2 regions of the Nostoc sp. TCL26-01 genome follow, and region 2 is predicted to be linked to the other one. Evidence: riboswitches for the same ligand, from Rfam matches in the RefSeq annotation. Region 2 holds a riboswitch; the other holds the start of a gene.

Region 1 (4,218 bases), 510 kb from region 2:
ATCAAGGTTGTATCGTTATTTTTAGAGCAATATCTCAATTTGCCGCACCAGAAATTCTTGTGTAATTTTACGGTTACTTTAAGAAAAATTTACAGTTATCTGGTCATATTTAGGTAAAAAACCGCAACAATAGTCAGTGATTCAGTCAAGGTAATCAAAACTTAGCAACAAAAGGAGCGATCGCTCGCACAAATTCCCCGGTAGACTCATAAGGTAAAACATTGCGTCCCGGTATCTTCACCCCATGACCTTGTGGTAAACAAGCCAGATAATCAGCTAAAGTGTCGTCAGGTGTTTCTGTTTTACCTTCTTTACTGATACTTGATGCTGATTCACCCATGACTACCAATGTGGGTTGTTTAATAGCTGCGATTAAATTTGTATAATCCTGTCGCCAAAATCCCGCTAAAAATGAAAATACAGCGTGGCGACTAGAGATATTTGCCGCACCTGCAACTAAAGTATCTAGCCATTCTGCATCAACAGTATCTGCTTGAGCAAACAAGCGCTGTGTAGAAAAAGAACGCAGGAATTTTGGTGTCCGTGCATAGCGATAAAAGGCATTACCAACAGGAGAATTAAAGATATTCCAAGCGATTTTTTGTTGACTTTTGGATGATGGTTTTGTGATTACTGGCCAAGTTGGTGGTCCTGAAAGTATCAACCCAGCAATTAAGTTTAATTCCAGTTGAACTAATTCAATCGCTACCGGGAACAAAGCGCCTTGGACTATAACAATCACTGGCTTTTTGACTACATTTTGTAAAAAGTAATGTAATTGTTCTGCCCAATCTTTAGGTGTATAAGCCACATGAGGTTGATCACTTGCACCACACCCCAACAGATCAGGGACATAAATCAGACGCTGATCTTCTGCTTTTAACCATTCATGACAAAAGCGTTGCCAAAATTTTCCTGATAAGCCTACACCAATGGGATGAATGAGTAGTAAAGGGATTGGTTCAGGAGTAGAGTTTTTAGGTTGATAAACTTGATAGGCACAGCGATACTTATGCCAATTATAAAACTGTGTGCGTACTGAATTTATAATATTTGTTTGCATAAATTAAAGTTGTATAGGACTCCTATTTGATTTTTGAATAAAATTAAGTATTTGTAGTGGCGTGGCAAGGCTAAAGTTTTGCATTAGAACTATCTGTTTCTTGGGGTTTAAAAATCGGATAAAGATGTTTAAGTTGGACATTACCCTGATTTTCCATCTTTTACATTGCAACATTTTAGTCTAGACACGCCAGTACCTAATTTTTAGAAATCAAATATGAGTTCTATATTTAGGATATTGCTAAATTACTGGATGATTTGATTTCCTAAATTTCTTCGGTAATATTCACTAATTCGTGACTACACTTCATCAACTCATAAAGATCATAGGCATATAAATCTTCTTGGTTAGGTTCATGACTGTGACTAGCAGCTACAATCGGATCACCATAACCATTAGTTTTACCAATTAATAACAGTTTTTTACCTGCATACTCGCCAATTAACTTAAACTTATGCTCTGGTAAAAAGTTAACATCACTAAAAGAATTACGATTTTGAATAGACATTTTTCCTCCTAATCTGTTCAGAATTGTTTTGACAAGTAAGCACGTTTAAGCTACGCAAAAACTTTAATACCTATGACACATATAGGTATATTTTTTGGCAGACTGTAAAGTCTTTGTTTCCAGTATCGCGGGTAAAACGATGAGCAAACATACCAGCCAAGGATACTGACGACAAGCATTAGTTGTAAAAATGCTGATCGTTCAATCTCCTCTCAATGCCTACGAAGTTAGCTGACGGGCTAGGACTGAGAGATGTCCTTCTCTTAATTGCTTTAAAGCCTAGAGTGAAAAAATTATCTTTTACACTTGAGCTTTGATGGGAGATACGCCCCTAACTTGGTTCCTCCGTTCCTGGTTTACCCTTATACACGCTATGGTGTCAGGATAAACGTGGGATTAGGCAGACTAACTTAAATATTCTCTGCAATGTTATCGCGTTATGGTAAAATTGGACAAGTTGGTAAACAAAAAGATATAATTTGGAACCAGATTCTTCAATACCTTCGCCAAATCGAAAAAGTCTTAATTCGTAGTACTGGGCTTCCCTGCACTCAACCCGACCTACAAAAAATGGCGCAGGTATTTCCCAATACTATACTTTATACGTAAGTTCTGTTAACGTACTAACAAATATCTAAAACCAATTAATAATAAAAATATGCCATAAAGCTTTTTCATGGTTTCACTGGTAATAAATGGTTGAGTAGCAAACATAGCTCCAAATAAGTTACCAATTAATAAACCTACAGCAATAATCACAGCATATTTAAAATTAATATTGCCACTGCGATAGTAAACTGCTGCTCCTAACAGTCCAATGGGTAAAATTTGCGCAGCGATAGAAGTACCAGTGGCAAATTTTTGATCAAGACCTATTAATAGTACCATTGCTGGAACCATGATAGCCCCACCACCAATACCAAACATTCCGCCTGCGACACCAGCTACCAAACCAATTAACAACAGTTGCCAGAGTAAATTAGACATACAAAATTGTGAGTTTTTCTTTAACTATAAACTTATTTTAGATGACAAAATTGCTTTAGATAGCAAACCATGAATTCCTTTATGGGGGCTATTGACAACTTGCGTGATGTGAAAATTGACAGCTAAACTGCACAAAACATAAGCATCTTCTGGGGACAAATTTGCAAACTTTGTTAAAAAATCAATCATGTTTTGGAGTGCCAGTTCTAAAGCCGCATCTAAAGTTGGGGCAAAACCCATTGTGATAATATCAGTTGCTGTGTCGGCAATGGGTGTGACAAAATGCAAATCTTTGCGGAGTTTTAACTGAATCCGACCATTCATAGAAGTTTCAATGGCTGTAACATTCACTTCTCCATCTCCTTGAGCTGAATGTCCATCACCAATAGAAAATAATGCACCTGGGACAAAAACAGGCAAAAATATTCTAGAGCCTGCTTGGAGTTCACGGTTATCAATGTTACCACCATAATTGCCAGGGGGAACGGATGAACGAGCATTTTCTGGGGTGGCAACTCCCAGAATACCAAAAAAAGGCTTGAGAGGAATTTTAATGCCGCTATTCACAGGAAATTCAGTCAGTTGGTTGACTAAATCGAGAGTGATAAATCGCAAAGCGGGTTGAGTAAATTGATGAGGTAAAGCTCCCCAACCTGAGCGAATAGCATTAAATCCTATGGGTAAACTAGGAGCGATCGCTTCTAATCTTACCTCTACAACATCCCCTGGTTCTGCGTCCCTTACATAAATTGGCCCGGTTAGTAAATGTGGCCCAGCCGCAATTTTTCTTTCTGGAGGTAGATTTTGGCAGATATCCAGAAATTCTGGGGTGAGAAACTCTCTTGGTGCTTTGTCGTAAATGTAGTAACCAGTGTATGTTTCTACATCAATTGTGTCACCTGAATCTACAGTCAGTGATGGTTCTAGGAGATGAGAAAAACCTCCTAAATGTACAGTTGACTTGGTAGCTTTTAAAATATGGTGAGTCATCGCCGCTATGTTTAATTGTTCGGTGTGATTGCTTTGTCTAAACTCACCCTACACATACTGTTACACTTATCAATCATGATAGTGATAAATTTAACAGAATTAGCAGACTTCAACCCCCTAGTTTTGCTGAAAATCTAGATAAATATGGTAATTTCAGAACATATATGAAAAAGATAATCCGAAATATATCGGTTTGCGTTTGTAGCTTGGCGTATTTACTTTGTCTTAATTAAGTTGTATTTATGAACCTGGAGACATCTAGTCAAGTCTTAACATGGGGTACGAGAGTTTTTGGTGTGGGGGTGCTAACTACCTTTGTTACAGCAACTATGCTCAATCAACCAAGCTACGGGGGAAGTCCTACCTTTGTTTGCGATAAGAGCCAATATCAGGGAGCATCTGTACCCACAACCTTTGTTTTCACCCAAGATAACCGGAAAATACCGCTAGTTTATTGGGTTTCTAGTTATTTTTCGGGTTTATCACCGGAGAAACGATGTCAGCAGGTATCTTACAGATTTCAGAGAAATTATGATAACGGGACTCTGAGATTTATCAAAACAGGTATTCTCAACAGACTACCTGTTGTGTGCGCCACTGCGGAAAAAAACGCTACTTGCACAAATAAGAATTTATTATTCACCCTCAAACGTGGTAGCAATCCCGACGC
Region 2 (4,218 bases):
AAAATTAATTGATTCTTTGGCGTTACTTTTAACTACTGGATCATCAGAGATGAGGTTAATAACAATGGGAACTCCGACTGAAATTAATGTCGTACTAAAAAAAATTGCCCCATGACACAGAGATGATAGCAATTTGCGCTTGTCGGAATCATATGTTGCTTGCATCCTGGTGGCTCCTTAATTGTTTTCTAATTATGATTTTAATTGTTGGTTTATAACTTTCATACTAGAGCTTACCGTAAATAGCCAGGATTGCAAATTTTCCTGGAGATAGATTGACTTTGGGTTTTATGCACCAAATTTCGACTCTGGTTTACCGAACATACCATTTCACGTTAATCATGATACAGATAAATTATGTAGAGACGTTGCAATGCAACGTCTCTACTGTTTCTGTTTTTAGGCAGCCATCATCGCTTTTTTCTGAGTGACTGCTGTGGGTTGGGCTAATAGATGCGTGTATAGCTGAGTTAGTCGAGATGCGACACTGTACCAACTAAAGGCAATTTCTACACGCTGGCGACCGGCTGCACCTAATTGATCTCGCCAATCTGGGTTAGTTAAAATCCGGTCTATAGCAGCAGCGAAGGCTAATTTATCTTGAGGAGGAGCGAGTAAACCTGTGACTTCGGGTATGACTGTAAACTGTAATCCACCTACAGCACTTGCTACTACAGGAGTTTTACTAGCCATAGCTTCGATTGCTACTAAACCGAAGGGTTCATAGTGGCTAGGGACAACGCAAACATCGGCAGCAGCGTAGTAGAATGGCAGGATTTCATGATCTAGACGACCAGCAAAGTTTGTGCAATCTGTTAGTTCTAATTCCCCAACAATATTAGCAATGCGATCGCGCTCAATACCATCACTTTTTCCAGGACGGCTACCACCACCAATTACTAGTTGTAGGTTAGCTTTACCTCTCAAACTAGATTCTCCCACGGCTCTGACTAAGGTTTCAATGCCTTTACGGCGGTCAAACCGACCAACATAAAATACCATTTTGGCATCAGGGGCAATTCCTAGTTTTTCCCTGGCCTGTAACCGTTCAATATTGCCAAAATTATCAATATCAGTACCACAAGGAATCATCTCAATTCGCCCTTTTCTGGAAACCAAGGTACGCAGATGTTGCTGTTCTTGAGGACTGGTGGCTACTACTTGGTCTACCGTTTCTAAACAAGCTTTTTCTATGGCTAGTCGCTGAGTGGCTATGGGTGGAATATCTGCAATTGTGCTATATTTAATCGCTCCTAATGAGTGATATGTATGCACCTGAATCATGGGTTGCTGCTTTTTCAGTTGCATCCCTACCCAAGACGACAGCCAGTAATTAGTGTGAATTAACGGGTAAGAGTATCCATGAAGCTGCTGGAATTTTTGGAACTCAGCCATAAACTCTGGTAAGTGACCAAATAATTGATCTCGCCCGATAAATTCACATGGCCCTGCTTTTAATCTGATGGTACGACAATTGGGACTATGTTGAGCGATCGCTGCTTGTTCAGGACTACTACGACGAGTAAACATATCAACTTGCCAACCTTGCTCGGCTAAAGCATAGCCTACTTGCCGGACATAAACATTCTGACCACCAGCTTCTTCTTGACCGATTTCTACAGCTGGGTCGCCATCAACAGAAATCAATGCAATGCGATACTTTTTACTTGGGAACATAGTGAGCTTCACCTCAAATCAACTACTCCCACCTCAAACACCAGAATTTAGACATAGCAAATCTTACCTCTGGTCAAGGGTAGGTAAAACGAAGCGTAAAGCTACCAGCCAAGGACACTGACGACAGACATTGTTTGTAAAAATGCTGCTCGGTCAATCTCCTCTCAATGCCGACGAAGTTAGCTGACGGGCTAGAACTGAGAGATGTCCTTTTTGGATAATCCAAAATAAGCCCCAAGTTTGGTTCCTCCGTTCCTTGGTTACCCTGATGTTTGGGTAGACAAAAGATTAGGCAGACTGATTTATATTTCTCAAATACATTAGCTTGTAACCAGAATATAGTCAATAGTTTTGATAAAAAAACTCTCTTAAATCACCTGTAAACTGTTTACTGAATCTCTTTCCCAGACAAAATTAAATCAGCTTCATCAAGCTAATCTTGGCTTAGTTAGAGTTAATTGATACCCCGCGCATCATCTCGCAAATAAATCACAAATTCTCTAACTTTTAAGAGAAATTTCTAGAAAAATCAGAATTTTTCTGAGCAAATGTCTATCTTTGACTAAGAGGATATTTCAACAGACCCCACCCTCTCAATCTCCCTCAATACAGTTTGGTTAATGTCATGGCGATCGTTCGTTGTTCGGCGAAGCCGTTCTCGAAGAGTAAGCGTTCCTTAAGGGTAGCAAAGCAATCCCAGAAACTTGGCGATCGCTTCCTTACTCATATCTTGCACCAAGCGACTGGAAGTCGCGGCTACACAGGCAAAACCCGCCTGCGCGGGTTTCAAACACTTGATGTTGCGTTAGTCCGCGTAGGCGGACTTTGTTTGTATAGCCGCGATTTCTAATCGCTGGGGCTAGGTGCAAGATGTGAGCTTACGTCGCAATAACAAACCAGAGAGCAAAGATACCATGAACCAAAAACTGCTAAATTCCATCAAAGTCAACAGACTAAGCTGGCCGTAAGGTCACAATCCTCTGCATCGAACTCACGTTCAATTAAGCTTGATGTTAAATTACTACAAAAATCTCATCTGAAAATTCTCATAAATACTACTTTTGATAATTGACAATAAGTAAAACTCTTAATTAGACATAATTCCAGCTTTTATGTCTAAAAATATCTGTTGCAAGACTTGCTTTTAAAAACTTAATTACTAAAAATAAAGAAGGGATTTAAAAATCTCATAGTCAATTTCGATCATTTGACCCTTCTACCCTAGTCCGCTTACGCGGGCTTTTTTTTATTAGTCCATGGTCAATAGTCAATGGTCAATGGTTCATAGTCAAAATCAAGTTTTTTTGGACTGTTGACTATTGACAAAAAAGCCAGAAAATTTAGTGACACTGCATAACCCGAATTTCTCACGAAATTAATCAAACCGAAGTCCAGAGGTTGTAGGGGCGGGTTTACGAGATATTCGTGGATGATGCAAGCATATTTGTGAACCCGCCCCTACCGTTTTGTGAGAAATGCGGGATAAGTCCTAGTAAGATAGAGTGCAGGTGAGTAACTTATCTCAAATAATTATGGCTTTCATCACGGAAAAATCTTCACTAAAACAAACATCGATAATAGTTCAACAAGTTCCTGCCCCTGATACAACTCCCCAAGATCCGCTAATTTCTAAAGGTTGGCAACGTGAACAGTATATCGGCATCTCTATTTTGTTTATTAGTCTAATTGCTGCTGTCGGCTTCTTGAGTCGTAGATTTGAATATGCTTTGATTTTCGCTTTTGCTTTAAGTATTGCTCTGATTATTTTCTTTCTTATTGTTTAAGGTCATTTATATTTGGCATTTTCGTTATCTTTGGCGCTATAGAACTAGTACTTGATTATTGTTGGCGTAGCCTGTGCTTACACAAAAAACTCTACAAGTCGATAGACTTCTTACCCATTACCCATTACCCATTACCTATTCCCTCAATCTCACTCAGGAATCACTGGACTGGTGGGATCTAAAGTGGTTGTAAAGACAAAATAAATCACCCCAGCGCCCAAAATCATCACAGCTAGACTAAACAAAATTACCCAACGATCTGCGGGTTCGTAAGTATCTTCTTCAATGTCACGGCGTACAGCAAAATAATGTCCTGTGGACAGCCAGACTGTGATTAATCCGACAAGGGAAAATACTAAACCCAACTTCCAGCCAGTACCAGGACGAGGGACTAAGGGAACTTGAAAGGCTCTTAAACGCACAATGACAACACCAAAACCTAACAAAGCTATGCCAGTCCGCATCCAAGCTAGATAAGTGCGTTCGTTTGCTAGGTGATCTCGTACTCGTGAAGGATTGAGTTTTGTTAACTTTTTCTTCTCTGCCAGTTGTTCAGTATCTTGTGACTTTAATTGCATTAGTAGTGTCCTGATTCCCAAGGAGGAGCCTCTCCAAAAAATCCTTAAGTAGTAACAAACTTCTTTCCAGAGAGTTTGCCACCAGTGCCAACGCTGTGCTTTTGTAAAATGTCCGATTTGTTTGTTCATTTTTCAAAATATATTTTAATGCAGATATGAAAATAACACAACCTAAATAC

What was found. Region 2 has a riboswitch for cyclic di-AMP ahead of FD725_RS03315 (glycosyltransferase). Riboswitches for the same ligand answer to the same signal wherever they lie in the genome.
Region 1: another riboswitch for cyclic di-AMP. It lies ahead of FD725_RS01115 (hypothetical protein); the one in region 2 lies ahead of FD725_RS03315 (glycosyltransferase).

What each region holds. Positions count from the first base shown of each region.
Region 1 covers NZ_CP040297.1:277,723-281,940, forward strand. Annotated here, with positions in the region: gene FD725_RS01110 (alpha/beta fold hydrolase) at 155-1,063, opposite strand; gene FD725_RS01115 (hypothetical protein) at 1,329-1,571, opposite strand; cyclic di-AMP (ydaO/yuaA leader) riboswitch at 1,773-1,984, opposite strand; gene FD725_RS01120 (hypothetical protein) at 1,998-2,180, shown strand; gene FD725_RS01125 (sulfite exporter TauE/SafE family protein) at 2,187-2,558, opposite strand; gene FD725_RS01130 (acetamidase/formamidase family protein) at 2,583-3,548, opposite strand; gene FD725_RS01135 (COP23 domain-containing protein) at 3,791-4,218, shown strand, end outside.
Region 2 covers NZ_CP040297.1:790,523-794,740, forward strand. Annotated here, with positions in the region: gene FD725_RS03310 (DUF4870 domain-containing protein) at 1-165, opposite strand, end outside; gene FD725_RS03315 (glycosyltransferase) at 400-1,677, opposite strand; cyclic di-AMP (ydaO/yuaA leader) riboswitch at 1,831-1,982, opposite strand; gene FD725_RS03320 (hypothetical protein) at 3,210-3,461, shown strand; gene FD725_RS03325 (YidH family protein) at 3,611-4,168, opposite strand.